Regions from separate parts of the Streptomyces sp. AK08-02 genome, predicted to be linked through region 2. Evidence: riboswitches for the same ligand, from Rfam matches in the RefSeq annotation. Region 2 holds a riboswitch; the other holds the start of a gene.
What was found. Region 2 has a riboswitch for S-adenosylmethionine ahead of PV734_RS02865 (putative leader peptide). Riboswitches for the same ligand answer to the same signal wherever they lie in the genome.
Positions count from the first base shown of each region.

Region 1 (7,224 bases), on a different contig from region 2:
TCCGTGCCGACCGAGGAGCAGTACGGGCCCGACGGAGCGGACATCGCCAAGGGTGGCGAGCTCTTCCGCACCAACTGCGCCCAGTGCCACAACTTCACCGGCAAGGGCGGTGCGCTCACGCACGGCAAGTTCGCCCCGGACCTTGAGGGTGTCGCCCCGAAGCACATCTACGAGGCCATGCAGAGCGGCCCGCAGAACATGCCGTCCTTCCCCGACACGACGCTGTCGGAGAAGAACAAGAAGGACATCATCGCGTACCTCGACGCGGTCAACGGCGAGGACACCGTCGAGCCCGGCGGCCTCGGCCTGGGCGGTCTCGGACCGGTCAGTGAAGGCCTGTTCGCCTGGATCTTCGGCCTCGGAGCGCTCATCGCGGTCGCCGTTTGGGTCGCCGCTCGGACCGCAAAGGCCAAGAAGTCATGAGTAGCCAAGACCTTCCAGAAAAGGACCTGCCCGCTGTGCAGGCTGCATCACACAACGAGCACGAGCACGGTGCCGTGGGTGTCGCGGACGAGAAGAACCCGTTCGCGGACCCGGGGCTGCCGCCCCACGAACACCGCGTCCAGGACATCGACGAGCGGGCCGCCAAGCGTTCCGAGCGTGCGATCGCCTTCCTGTTCACGCTGTCGATGCTGGCCACCGTCGCCTTCATCGTCTCGTACGTGGCGATCCCGTCGGACAAGTCGATCTACGTCTTCCCGATCGGGCACATCAGCGCGCTGAACTTCGCGCTGGGCATGTCCCTCGGGATCGCGCTCTTCATGATCGGCGCGGGCGCGGTCCACTGGGCCCGCACCCTGATGTCCGACGAGGAGCTCATCGCCGAGCGCCACGAGATCGCGGCACCGCCCGAGGTCAGGGCGCAGGTCCTGGCCGACTTCAAGCAGGGCGCCAAGGAGTCCGCGATCGGCCGGCGCAAGCTGGTCCGCAACACGATGTTCGGCGCGATGGCCCTGTTCCCGCTCTCCGGCGTCATGCTGCTGCGCGACCTCGGCCCGCTGCCCGGTACGAAGCTTCGCCACACCATCTGGTCCAAGGGCAAGCTGCTCGTCAACATGAACACGAACGAGCCGCTGCGTCCCTCGGACGTCGCGGTCGGTTCGCTCACCTTCGCCAAGCCCGAGGGCCTGGAGGAGCACGACGAGGAGTTCCAGACCGAGATCGCCAAGGCCGCCCTGATGATCGTCCGCATTCAGCCGGACAACATCAAGGACAAGCGCGAGCTCGAGTGGTCCCACGAGGGCATCGTGGCGTACTCGAAGATCTGCACCCACGTCGGTTGCCCGATCTCCCTGTACGAGCAGCAGACGCACCACGTGCTCTGCCCCTGTCACCAGTCCACCTTCGACCTCTCCGACGGCGCCCGGGTGATCTTCGGCCCCGCCGGTCACGCCCTGCCGCAGCTGCGCATCGGTGTGAACGACGACGGCTACCTTGAGGCCCTCGGCGACTTCTCCGAGCCCGTCGGTCCTTCGTTCTGGGAGCGCGGATGAGTACTACGGCAAACTCCGACGCGCGCTCGTCGCGCGAGAAGGCACCGGCCGGTGAACGTGTCGCCGACTGGGCCGACGGCCGGCTGGGGATCTACTCCCTGGCCAAGGCCAACATGCGCAAGATCTTCCCCGACCACTGGTCGTTCATGCTCGGTGAAGTCTGCATGTACAGCTTCATCATCATCATCCTCACGGGTGTGTATCTGACGCTGTTCTTCCACCCGTCGATGAACGAGGTGGAGTACCACGGCAGCTACATCCCGCTGCAGGGCCAGCTGATGTCCGAGGCGTTCAACTCGACCATGCACATCTCGTTCGATGTGCGCGGTGGTCTGCTGATCCGGCAGATCCACCACTGGGCGGCGCTGATCTTCCTCGCCGGCATGTTCGTGCACATGATGCGCGTGTTCTTCACGGGTGCGTTCCGCAAGCCCCGCGAGGTCAACTGGCTGTTCGGGTTCCTGCTGTTCGTCCTGGGCATGTTCACCGGGTTCACCGGCTACTCGCTCCCGGACGACCTGCTCTCCGGCACCGGTGTGCGCTTCATGGAGGGCGCGATCCTGTCCGTGCCGGTCGTGGGCACGTACATGTCGTTCTTCCTCTTCGGCGGCGAGTTCCCGGGCGGCGACTTCGTGGCCCGCTTCTACTCGATCCACATCCTGGTGCTGCCGGGCATCATGCTCGGGCTGATGGTGGCCCACCTGATCCTGGTCTTCTACCACAAGCACACGCAGTTCGCGGGCCCCGGAAAGACCAACAACAACGTCGTCGGTATGCCGTTGCTGCCGGTCTACATGGCGAAGGCCGGAGGCTTCTTCTTCCTGGTCTTCGGTGTCATCGCGGTCATCGCGGCCATCGCCTCGATCAACCCGATCTGGGCCATGGGTCCCTACCGGCCGGACCAGGTGTCGACCGGCGCCCAGCCCGACTGGTACATGGGCTTCTCCGAGGGTCTGATCCGTGTCATGCCGGGCTGGGAGTTCAACATCTGGGGGCACACGTTCGCCCCGGGTGTGTTCATCCCGCTGACGATCGTCTTCCCGATGGTCCTCGTCGTGATCGCGGTCTACCCGTTCATCGAGTCCTGGATCACCGGCGACAAGAGCGAGCACCACATCCTGGACCGCCCGCGCAACGCGCCGACGCGTACGGCGTTCGGTGTCGCGTGGATCACCTGGTACATGGTGCTGCTGATCGGTGGTGGGAACGACCTCTGGGCCACGCACTTCCACCTGTCGCTCAACGCGATCACCTGGTTCGTGCGGATCTCCTTCTTCGTCGGGCCGGTCATCGCGTTCATCGTCACCAAGCGGATCTGCCTCGGCCTCCAGCGCCGCGACAAGGACAAGGTGCTGCACGGCCGCGAGTCGGGCATCATCAAGCGCCTGCCGCACGGTGAGTTCATCGAGGTGCACGAGCCGCTCAGCCAGGAGGCCCTGCACACGCTCACCGCGCACGAGCAGTACGCGCCGGCCCTGATCGGCTCGACCGTCGACGAGAACGGCGTCGAGCGCAAGGTGAAGGGCGTGGAGAAGCTGCGCGCCAAGCTCAGTAAGTCGTACTACGGCGAGGACAACCAGATCGCCAAGCCCACCGTCGAGGAGTACAAGGAGATCACGAGCGGCCACGGCCACCACTGATCACCTCGCTTCGCCACACACGGCAGAAGGGCCCCGTCCGTACCTCGGACGGGGCCCTTCGTCGTGTCGCCGGGCTGGATAGGGTGTCCCCATTCCCTACCAGGAGTCCCGCGGAGAGTCCCGCCGGACCGACCCAGGAGCGGCAGATGAGCGCTGTGAACCCCGCCGGAGGCGACACCGCGGCGGTCCGTTCCTGGCCCCGCGTGCTGAACGGCCTGCTCGACGGCCACGACCTGACCGCCGCCGACACCGCCTGGGCGATGAACCTGATCATGCGGGGCGAGGCGACCGACGCGCAGATCGCCGGGTTCGTGGTCGCGCTGCGGGCCAAGGGCGAGACCGTCCAGGAGATCGCCGGGTTCGTCCAGGCGATGTACGAGCACGCCAACGTCATCGAGGTGCCGGGGCCGACCGTCGACATCGTCGGCACCGGCGGCGACGGCGCCAACACGGTCAACATCTCCACCATGTCGGCGATCGTCATCGCCGGCACGGGCGCCAAGGTCGTCAAGCACGGCAACCGGGCGGCCTCCTCGGCCTCCGGCGCGTCGGATGTGCTGGGGCAGCTCGGGGTCAACCTGGAGCTGACCCCGAAGCGCGTGGCCGAGGTCGCCGAGGAGGCCGGGATCACCTTCTGCTTCGCGGCCAGGTTCCATCCGGCGATGCGTCATGTGGGCGCCGCGCGCGGCCAGTTGGGCATCCGGACGGTCTTCAACATCCTGGGCCCGCTGACCAACCCGGCGAAGGTCAGGGCGCAGGCGGTCGGGGTCGCCGACCCCCGGATGGCACCCATCGTCGCCGGTGTCTTCGCCGAACGCGGCAACTCGTCCCTGGTGTTCCGGGGCGACGACGGACTCGACGAACTGACGATCACCGCCACGTCCCGCGTATGGGTCGTCCGGGACGGCAAGGTGACGGAGGAGACCTTCGACCCGCGCGACGTCGGTATCGAACTGGTCCCGGTGGAGGCCCTGCGCGGCGGTGACGCCTCGTACAACGCGGCGGTCGCCCGGCGGCTCCTCGACGGCGAGACCGGGCCCGTACGGGATGCCGTGCTGCTCAACTCGGCGGCGGCGCTGGTGGCGCTGGACCCCGGCCCGGGATCCCTGGCCGAGCAGATCGGCGCCGGGATGGCGAAGGCCGCCGAGGCCATCGACTCGGGGGCGGCGAAGAAGACGCTGGAGCGGTGGTCGGCGGCCAGCAACGCGTAGCCCTCGCACAGAAGTTCCCTGGCGAGGAGCGTCCCGCGATCCGGACACGGGTTGCGGGACGCCGATCACCTCCGTTACGTTCTGTACCAGGTCATGAGTGACAGTCATGAGGCCCCGGCCGACTGTCCGGCAACCCTCCGTCCGTGGCGGGGTGCCCCGGGATGAAGACCAGGCCGTAGGCAGCAAGGCTTACGGCAAGCGCGGGCCCCTCTCGACACCAGGGGTCCTGGTCGTTCGAGGGAGTCTTCCGTGAGCAAGCGAATGCGATAGGGCTGCCGAGCCCCGCCTCCGCGCACCCCTTTCATCCGTTCCGCATCTTTCCTGTGCTGAGCCATGTCCGCTCGCACAGCGATTCCTCTTGCCTCTCACGGGAGTTCGCCATGTCTGTCTCCACCGTTGCCACCGACCGGGTCGTTTGTGCCCCCCTGTCCGTTCTGGGCAGCGATGTCACCGTCCCGCTCGTCACCGGCGGCGAGGTCACCTACGCCGCGCTCGACTACGCCGCCAGCGCCCCGGCGCTCCAGCGGGTCTGGGACGACGTGGCCGCGTACGCGCCCTACTACGGCAGCGTCCACCGGGGTGCCGGCTACCTCTCCCAGCTGTCGACGGACCTCTTCGAGAACGCCCGCAGGACGGTCACGGAGTTCCTGGACTGCCGCGCCGACGACCAGCTGATCTTCACCCGGTCCACCACCGACTCCCTGAACCTGCTCGCCGCCGCCCTCCCCGACGGCTGCCAGGTCTTCGTCTTCGAGACCGAGCACCACGCCTCGCTGCTGCCCTGGCGGGACGCCCAGGTCACCTACCTCAACGCCCCGCGCACCCCCGAGCAGGCCGTCACCACCCTGCGGGAGGCCCTCGCGGCCCGAGACCCGCAGGGCCCGGCCCTCGTCTGCGTCACCGGCGCCTCGAACGTCACCGGCGAGCTGTGGCCCGTACGGGAGCTGGCCGCCGCCGCCCACGCCCACGGCGCCCGGATCGTCCTGGACGCCGCCCAGCTCGCCCCGCACCACCCGGTCTCCGTCCAGGACCTGGACGTCGACTGGGTCGCCTTCTCCGGCCACAAGCTGTACGCGCCCTTCGGGTCCGGTGTCCTGGCCGGCCGCGCCGACTGGCTGCGCGCCGCCGAGCCGTACCTCGCGGGCGGCGGCGCCAGCCGCAAGGTCACGCGGCGCACGGACGGGGGAGTGGACGTGGAGTGGCACGACACCGCCGCCCGGCACGAGGCCGGCTCGCCGAACGTCATCGGCGCCTACTCGATCGCCGCCGCCTGCAAGGCCCTCACCGCGGCCGGCTTCGACTCGCTGGTGGCCCGGGAGCAGCGGCTGATCGACACCGTGCGGGCGGGACTGGCCGAGGTGCCCGAGGTCAGGGTGCTCTCGCTGTTCGGGGACGACGCCCCGCGCGTCGGCGTCATCTCGTTCGTCGTCGAGGGCTGGAACAGCTCGCACTTCGCCGCGGCGCTCTCCGCGGAGTACGGGATCGGGGTGCGGGACGGGCTGTTCTGCGCGCACCCGCTGGTGCGGACGCTGCTGGGCAGTGACCCGCAGAGCCAGGGAGAGTGCGGCGCCCCTGAGGCCGCCCCCGGGGAGAAGTCACTCAACGCGATCCGGGTCAGCTTCGGGGCGGGGACGCCTGACGAGCATGTGGAGCGGTTCGTGGGTGCGGTGAAGGAGCTTGTGCGGGACGGGGCGCGTTGGCAGTACCGGACCGAGGACGGGCGCTGCGTGCCGGCGGTTTGATCGCCCCCGCCGCCCTTACCCGTCCCATCCTGTCCCTGGGGGCTGCGCCCCCAGACCCCCCTTTCGGCCTGAACGGCCTCGTCCTCAAACGCCGGACGGGCTGGGGGGTGCCGGACGGGCTGGAGAGGTCAGCTGTCGAGGCCGATCGCGAACGCCGCCTCCAGGTCGTGCTGGGAGTACGTCCGGAACGCCACGTGGGTGTCCGTGCCCTCCACGCCCGGGATCTTGCTGATGCTGCCGGGGATGACCTCGGCGAGGTCCTCGTGCCGCTTCACCCGGACCATGGCGATCAGGTCGTACGTGCCCGTCACGGAGAAGACCTCGCTGACGGACTCCAGCGCGGCGATCCGTTCCGCGATCTCGGGGATCCGGTCCACGCTGGTCCTGATGAGCACGATCGCGGTGATCACGGCTGGTTCTCTCCCTCGGTGGCCGTCGCTGGGGCGGGCCTCACTCTAGTCGTACGGCGATATCGCACCCACGCGTAGGCGAAGCCGAGCCCGAACCCCACCACGTGCGCCAGATACGCCACCCCCGGCCCGGAGGAGGCCCGGCCCGCCGCCACCCACTGGAGGGTCGCCCAGAACGGCAGGGTCAGCCAGGCCGGGAAGCGCAGCGGCAGGAAGAAGAGGAACGGCAGGAGGCTCGTGACGCGGGCGCCGGGGAACAGGTACAGGAACGCGCCCAGGATCGCCGAGATCGCGCCGGACGCCCCCACCAGCGTCTGCTGCGAGTCGGCGTTGGCGGCGGCGTAACCCAGCAGGGCGAGACAGCCGCAGCCCACGTAGAAGAGGGCGAACTCCAGGTGGCCGAGGCGTTCCTCGGTCATCGCGCCGAAGACGTAGAGGAAGAGCATGTTGCCCAGCAGGTGGACCCAGCTGCCGTGCACGAACAGTGCCGTGGCGGGGGTCAGTGTGGCTCGCGGGGCGCCGGTGAAGAGGTCGGCGGGGACCACGCCCCAGCGGCGGAAGTAGGCCCGCTGGGCGGCCAGCAGGGCGTCCCCGGTGCCGTAGCCCGGGTTGAGGCCCGAGGCGGGGCCGATGACGAAGAGCAGACAGCAGACGGCGATCAGCCCGTACGTCACCGGCGCCGACCGGGCGCGGACCGAGCTGCGGACCGTCGTACGCCACTTTTCGAA
Region 1 is NZ_JARAZV010000017.1:249,027-256,250, reverse strand. Features, by position in the region: gene PV734_RS33515 (c-type cytochrome) at 1-423, shown strand, start outside; gene PV734_RS33510 (ubiquinol-cytochrome c reductase iron-sulfur subunit) at 420-1,493, shown strand; gene PV734_RS33505 (cytochrome bc complex cytochrome b subunit) at 1,490-3,133, shown strand; gene trpD (anthranilate phosphoribosyltransferase) at 3,280-4,344, shown strand; SAM riboswitch class IV at 4,434-4,551, shown strand; gene PV734_RS33495 (aminotransferase class V-fold PLP-dependent enzyme) at 4,725-6,086, shown strand; gene PV734_RS33490 (Lrp/AsnC ligand binding domain-containing protein) at 6,215-6,496, opposite strand; gene PV734_RS33485 (rhomboid family intramembrane serine protease) at 6,493-7,224, opposite strand, start outside.
Region 1: it holds a riboswitch for S-adenosylmethionine, as region 2 does, so the genes downstream of both, PV734_RS33495 (aminotransferase class V-fold PLP-dependent enzyme) here and PV734_RS02865 (putative leader peptide) in region 2, are expected to answer to the same signal.

Region 2 (7,224 bases):
GGTCGAGTTCTTCACCTCCGGCTTCAGCCCGAGAACCGCGGCCACCAGCCGTCCGAGATCGGGTTCGGCACCGGTGAGGGTCTTCTGGTCGTCGCCCACGTACGCCAGCGGCGGGAACCCGGAGGGCAGCGCACCGAGCCCGATGACCAGCTTGCCGCTCTCGGCGACCTTCTTGGGCAGCTCGGCGCTGATCGACTTCACCTCGGTGACCTTCAGCTGGGTCTCCTTGGCCGCACCGTTGGAGAGGGCGCCGACGGTCACCGTCCCGGCCGGCGCGCTGTCGGTCCTGGTAGCGGCGTCGCTGTCGCCTCCGCAGGCGGCGAGTCCCGCGGCGAGAGAGACGACGGCTGCGGACGCGGTGACGCCGCGGTGGAATCTGCTGCGGAGGCTGAGGGTGCGCATGGCTGTCCTTGGTTTCCTTGTCGGTTGTGCGGCGAGGGTGTGGGGGCGGTCCGGGCGGACCGCGAGCTTGAGGAGGAGAGCCCGGTGGGTCAGAGGACCTTGCTCAGGAAGTCCCTGGTCCGCTCCTGTTTCGGGTGGTCCAACACCTCATCGGGCGGGCCCTGTTCGACGATCCGGCCGGCGTCCATGAAGACCACCCGGTCGGCGATCTCACGGGCGAAGCCGACCTCGTGGGTGACGATGACGAGGGTGGTGCCGCTGCCGGCCAGGTCCTTGATGACGGCCTGTACCTCGCCGACCAGTTCGGGGTCGAGGGCGGAGGTCGGCTCGTCGAAGAGGATGACGCCGGGGCGCAGGGCGAGGGCACGGGCGATGGCCACGCGCTGCTGCTGGCCGCCCGACAACTGCCGTGGATAGGCGGCCACCTTGTCGGCCAGGCCGACCCGGTCCAGGAGTTCACGGGCGAGTTCGGCGGCCTGATCCCTGCCGAGCCTGCCGGTCGCCACCGGAGCAGCGGCCACGTTGTCGAGCACGGTCAGGTGCGGAAAGAGGTTGAAGTTCTGGAAGACGAAGCCGATACGGCTGCGCTGGGTGAGGATCGTCCGCTCGCTGAGCTCCTTCAGACGGTCACCGTGCCTGCGTACGCCGATCAGCTCGCCGTTGACGCTGACGTGGCCGATCTCGGGCTTCTCCAGGTGGTTGATCACCCTGAGCAGGGTGGACTTGCCCGAGCCGGACGGGCCGAGGATCACGGTGACCTCGCCGGGCCGCACGGTCAGGTCGACTCCGTTCAACACCCGGTGGGTGCCGTACCACTTGTGCACATCGTGCACCTCGACGGTGGCGGCCGTGGCCGGCGTGGCGTCGAGCGTCCCGGCGGTCATACGGCGGCCTCCTTGCGGATGCGGGCGTGGAGGTCGGTGACCCCGGTCCGCAGCTTCTGCAACGGTGTGGGCGGCAGGGTGCGGGTGGCGCCCCGGGCGTAGTACCGCTCGACGTAGAACTGGACGACGGACACGACGCTGGTGAGGATCAGGTACCAGACGGTGGCGACCAGCAGCAGCGGCACGATGTCGCCCGGGTAGGTGCTGCCCATGCTCTGCACGCTGCCGAAGAGGTCGAGCAGGGACACGTAGAAGACCAGCGAGGTGCCCTTGATCAGGCCGATCAGCTGGTTGACGTAGTTCGGGGTGATGGAGCGCAGCGCCTGCGGGAAGACGATCTTCGCGAACTGGTACCGCTTCGGCAGGCCGAGGGCGGAAGCCGCCTCGTGCTGGCCCTGGTCGACGGAGAGGATGCCGCCGCGGACGACCTCCGCCGCGTAGGCCGCCTCGTTGAGGCTGAGGCCGACGACGGCGACGACCATGTCGGTGGCGAGCCGCGACTCGTCGAAGGTGAAGAACGCCGGGCCGAAGGGGACACCCAGGCTCAGCGTCTGGTACAGCGCGCTGAAGTTGTAGAGGAAGAGCAGGACGACGATGAGCGGCACCGAGCGGAACAGCCAGATGTAGACCCAGCTCACGGCGCGCAGTACGGGGCTCCCGGAAAGCCGGGCCAGGGCGAGGAAGATGCCTCCGAGCAGGCCCAACACCGCGCTGTAGGCGGCTACTTCGAGGGTGATGAGCAGGCCGTCGAGGATCGTCGGGCGCAGGAACCAGTACTGGAACCGGTCCCACTGGTAGAAGGGGTTGGTCGCCAGCCCGTGGGCGATCTGGGCGACCAGTACGAGGACGACGGCCGTGAGGATCCAGCGGCCGGGACGCCGGATCGGAAGGACTCGCTGCGCGGCGAGGGGCTTCGGTGCGGCCGGGGTGTCGATGGTGTCCCGGGTCTCCGGGGTGTCGGGGCGGGGGATCGCCTCGGTGGGCGGCGCTGATCCGGGGGACACAGCGACGCCGGGAGTTTCGCTCATGGAGGGCTCCAGCGGTTTTGGACACCCAGAACCGCGGAGGCGGCAGCACCGCGCCGCCCGGGAGCGGCTCGGCACGAGGCGGCGCACGGGGTACACGCGGAACGGGGGCTGGGCGGGGAGAGAGCACACCGCGAACGCGGTGGTCGTCGACGAGTCGGAGACTCGGAGAAAGCGGAGGCTCGGGAACAGAGCCTCAGAACGCCGTCAGCCTCGACAGAGGGTGCGGCAAGTGGCCGTACAGAGTGCGCTGTTGACGCGCAGCAGGTCGACGGAGCGGTCCGTGCACAGCAGGACGCGGCTGAGGCGCCGCGGTGCGGTCGTCCCGTCAGCTGCGTGCATCGCTGCCACCATCACTTCTCCGGCCCTGGGGCATCTTGGTCTGCGCCGCAAGTTAGGCATGTCCCAATTGGGGATGTCAATGCGAGTGACCATCAGGTGAGACGGCTGACTCGGGCCGCCCTGGCGGCGGCATGCGAGCTGCGTCCTGCCGCCGCATGGCGTTGACGGATCACGGCGGCGATAGGTAGCGTTTCAAATGGCATTGAGTGTCAGCATCAAGCCCTGGCTAGCTGACCGGCAACCCTCCGACGCGGTGGGGTGCTCCAGGTGAAGGCCCGGCCAGGTCGCCGACCCGGCAAGCGCGTGGCCCCGTGACAGGGGTCCGGACATGGAGGAACGAGCGTGCCGCACAGCAGCGTCTCAAGCCCCTCCGTCGCGACTGTGGCAGCTCGTTCCCGGTTCTCCCGGCGACGACACATCGACCTGCAGCGCATTTCCAGTTGCCTGTGTCGCGGCTGACCACGTCCCACAGCTGACTGCCGACGTCCGGCGTCGGCACCTCTGGGTTCGAACCCGCAGCGGGCTTCCCGCTCCTCCTTCTCGGCCTCTCCTCATCCGGGCTCTTCCTTCGCCTCTTCGCGCGGTGTCGTCGTCCCCTGGGCCCGACACCGTCCACGCATCTCCATTGGTCCGCACGCACCCGTGCGCGCCGACTTCCGAGTAGGAGAAACCTTTCCGTGACAGCGCATCCGGATTCCCGTCCCGGCCCCCGATGGGCCGCGTTGACCGCACTCCTCACCACCGGCGTGCTGCTGACCGCGTGCTCGTCCGGCAGCAGCACCAGTGACCGCGGTGGTCGGCGAGTCCGGATCGGGCAAGAGCACGACCGCGCACGCGATCGTCCGGCTCCTCACGGCGAACGGCGGCATCGACGCCGGGACGGTCCGCTTCGGGCGGCACGACCTCACCACGCTGTCGGAGCAGGAGCTGCGCACCGTACGCGGGGCGCAGATCGGCCTGGTGCCCCAGGACCCCACGGTGTCGCTGAACCCGGTCAAACGCATCGGTGAGCAGGTCGCCGAAGTGCTGCGCATCCACCAGTTGGCGACCCGCCGCTCCGCCCCGGCGGACGCGACAGCGATCCTGGACCGGGCCGGGCTGCCCGACGCGGCCACCCGCGCCCGGCAGTACCCGCACGAGCTGTCCGGCGGGATGCGGCAGCGCGCCCTGATCGCCGTCGCCATCGCCGGCCGTCCCAAGCTGATCATCGCGGACGAGCCCACGAGCGCACTGGACGTCACCGTGCAACGGGTCATCCTCGACCATCTCCAGCACCTCACCGAGGAGTTGGGCACGGCGGTGCTGCTGGTGACGCACGATCTCGGCGTCGCCGCCGACCGGGCGCAGCGGATCGTCGTCATGTCCGAGGGGCGGGTCGTCGAGTCCGGCCCGACCCGTGACATCCTCGGCAACCCTCAGCACGAGTACACCCGGCGACTGCTGGCGAGTGCGCCGAGCCTGGCCACCGCACGCCCCCGGGTCACGGTCACCGCCCCGTCCGCTCCCGGGACGGCGCCGCTGGTCGAGGTGCGCAACGCGGTCAAGGAGTTCCGGCTCCCCCGTGCCGCAGGCTCGGCCCGTACCCTGCGCGCGGTCGACGACGTCAGCTTCACCCTGCACCGGGGCCGCACGCTGGCCCTGGTCGGCGAGTCCGGTTCCGGGAAGTCGACCACCGCCCGACTGGTGCTGCGGCTGACCGACGCGACCTCCGGCCGCATCGTGTTCGACGGCACTGACGTCACGAACGCGCGCGGGGCGCGGACACGGCAGTTGCGCCGCCGGGCCCAGCTCGTCTACCAGAACCCGTACGCCTCGCTGGACCCGAGGTTCTCCATCGGCGAGGTCATCACCGAGCCACTGCGCGCTTTCAGGGTCGGTGACCGCGCCTCCCGGCTCGCGCGGGCGGGTGAGCTGCTCGACCGGGTCGCGCTGCCCCAGTCGATGCTGGAGCGCCGCCCGGCGGAGCTGTCCGGCGGTCAGCGGCAGCGCGTCGCGATAGCGCGCGCCCTGGCGCTCTCCCCCGACCTGGTGGTGTGCGACGAACCGGTGTCGGCGCTCGACGTGTCCGTCCAGTCCCAGGTACTCGAACTGCTCGCCGAACTGCAGGCCGACACCGGGGTGGCGTACCTGTTCATCTCGCACGACCTGGCCGTCGTGCGCCAGATCGCGCACCATGTCGCCGTGATGCGCTCCGGCCGTGTCGTCGAGACGGGCACCGCCGAGGAACTCTTCACCCGCCCCCGCCACGACTACACCCGCGAACTGCTCGCGGCGATTCCCGGCGGCCGATACACCACCGCCACCGTCGAACCACTCGAAGAGGAAGCGAAGGAAAACGCATGACCGTTCAGGACTCCACCACAGATCTGGCCGCCTTCACCCACGACTGGCAGGAGTGGCACACCGGGCAGGAGACACGGCTCGCCGACCCGCACGGGTTCCTCGCCGTCACCGGCCTGCACTGGCTCGCCCACGAGCCGCAGCGCTTCCCGGACGCTCCGGGCGCCTGGTCGACCGGTGCCGACGGGGTCGTGGTGGTCCTCGACGAGGGTGAGGAACTGGTCGTCGACGGCAGCCCCGTCCACGGCGAGCACTCCTTCGGGGTGATCCCGGAGCGCGGCGGAGTCAACGCCGTCTGGGGCGACGCCGTGATCGAGGTGGCCAAGCGCGGCGGACACGACATCGTCCGTCCCCGGCACCCGGACAATCCGCTGCGCACCGCGTTCACCGGCACGCCCGCCTACGCCCCGCACCCCCGCTGGGCGGTGACCGGCCGCTACACGGCTTTCGACGAGCCGCGGCCGACGACCGTGGGCGCGGCGGTCGAGGGCCTTGAGCACGTGTACGACGCACCGGGCCGGATCGAGTTCGAGCTGGACGGTCGTCCTCTGGCCCTTACGGCGTTCCCCGGACACGGCCCGGGCAGTCTGCTGGTGCTGTTCACCGACGCGACCTCGGGGGTCACCACCTACGCCGCGAACCGGGCCCTCTCCCTGGGTGCGCCCGCCGCCGACGGCACGGTCGTCCTGGACTTCAACCGGGCGACCAACCTGCCCTGCGCCTACACCGACCTGGCCACCTGCCCGCTGCCGCCGGCCGAGAACCGACTGCCCGTGGCGATCGAGGCCGGAGAGAGGCTCCCGCGCGAACGCGGCGGTTCCTGAGCGGTCGGCACCACCGGGACGACCCCGAGAAGACCCCGACCCGACCAGGACCGGACCAGGACGGAAATCGCCGTATGAGCACCCCCTCGATCAGTTCGCTGGCCTTTCTCACCCCGGGCAACTTCGCCGACGACGACCCGTACACGGGTCTGGAGGAGACACTCCAGCTGTTCGAGTACGGCGAACGGCTCGGCTTCGACGGTGCGTGGATCAGGCAACGCCATCTCGAACACGGTGTCGGCTCGGCCGCGGTCTTCCTCGCCGCGGCCGGGCAGCGCACCGAACGGGTGATCTGGCCCTGGCCGATGTCCTGTCCCGGGGCCGGCTCCAGGTCGGTGTCAGCACCGGCATGCCGCACGCCGACCTCCTCGGCGACCTGGTGCACGACGGGGACTGGCGCGCCTTCGACCTGTCGTACGGCAGGATCGTCCGCGTCCTCGGCCATCTGCGCGGCGACTACCTCGGCGGCCCGGACACGGTGATCCAGTCTCCCGGCAACACCCAGCGGCCACGCCTGCAGCCGCACAACCCGGGCCTGGCGCACCGGGTCTGGTACGGCGGCGGCAGTCTGCGTTCGGCCCGCTGGGCCGGCGAGCACGGTCTGAACCTGCTCAGCGGCAACATCGTCACCGGCGAGGGCACCGACGACTTCACCACGGCCCAGCTCGCCCTGCTCTCCGCGTACCGGCGCGCCTTCTCCGGGGATCGTCCGCCACGGGTGGCCCTGGGGCGGGTGATCGTGCCCTTCGACAGCGCGGACGCGTCCACCCGGGCCCGCTACCGCGAGTACGCGGCGAGTCGGCACGCCCGAACCCTGGCACCGCAGGGCCCGAAGCGGACTCTGTTCGCCCCGGACATGGTCGGGACGGCGGACCAGATCCTGGAGAGCTGGCCGCGGATCCCGTGGTCGCGGCCGTCCCGGAGCTGCGTCTTGAGCTGCCGTACGAGTTCCACCGGGCCGACTACGAACAGATCCTGCACGACGTACGGCACCTGATCGCACCCGAGCTGGGCCGGCGGCCCGACTCCGCGCTGCTGCACGGAGCCGGCCGGTGAGTGTCGTCGCGCAGGAGCCGCCCGTGCGGCCGGAGATCCGCACCCGTGACCGTTCGCCGGCGGTCATCGCTTCGCCGGGAGCGGGGCCCAGGAGGCGATCACGGCCACGGCCCACTACTCGGTCGATCCGGCCGCGCCCGCCCACGGCTCGATCGACGACCTCGCACTCGCGCCGCGCTTCAGCACGGGCCGGGTGCGGTTCAGCGGGGACGTCGATCGGGCGGTGACAGCGGCAGCGGACGGGTCGGCCACCCGCCACCACTTCGACCTTCCCTGACCGCCCCGCCCTCAGAGCAGGTCGAGGGCGTCGAAGCCGTAGCTGGGGCTGAGGTATCCCCCGCCGCCCGCCGA
Region 2 is NZ_JARAZV010000001.1:640,891-648,114, reverse strand. Features, by position in the region: gene PV734_RS02880 (ABC transporter substrate-binding protein) at 1-402, opposite strand, end outside; gene PV734_RS02875 (amino acid ABC transporter ATP-binding protein) at 492-1,286, opposite strand; gene PV734_RS02870 (amino acid ABC transporter permease) at 1,283-2,314, opposite strand; SAM riboswitch class IV at 2,852-2,961, shown strand; gene PV734_RS02865 (putative leader peptide) at 2,996-3,112, shown strand; gene PV734_RS02860 (ABC transporter ATP-binding protein) at 3,437-4,996, shown strand; gene PV734_RS02855 (DUF1684 domain-containing protein) at 4,993-5,817, shown strand; partial or broken gene PV734_RS02850 (LLM class flavin-dependent oxidoreductase) at 5,892-6,814, shown strand; gene PV734_RS02845 (rhamnogalacturonan lyase B N-terminal domain-containing protein) at 7,162-7,224, opposite strand, start outside.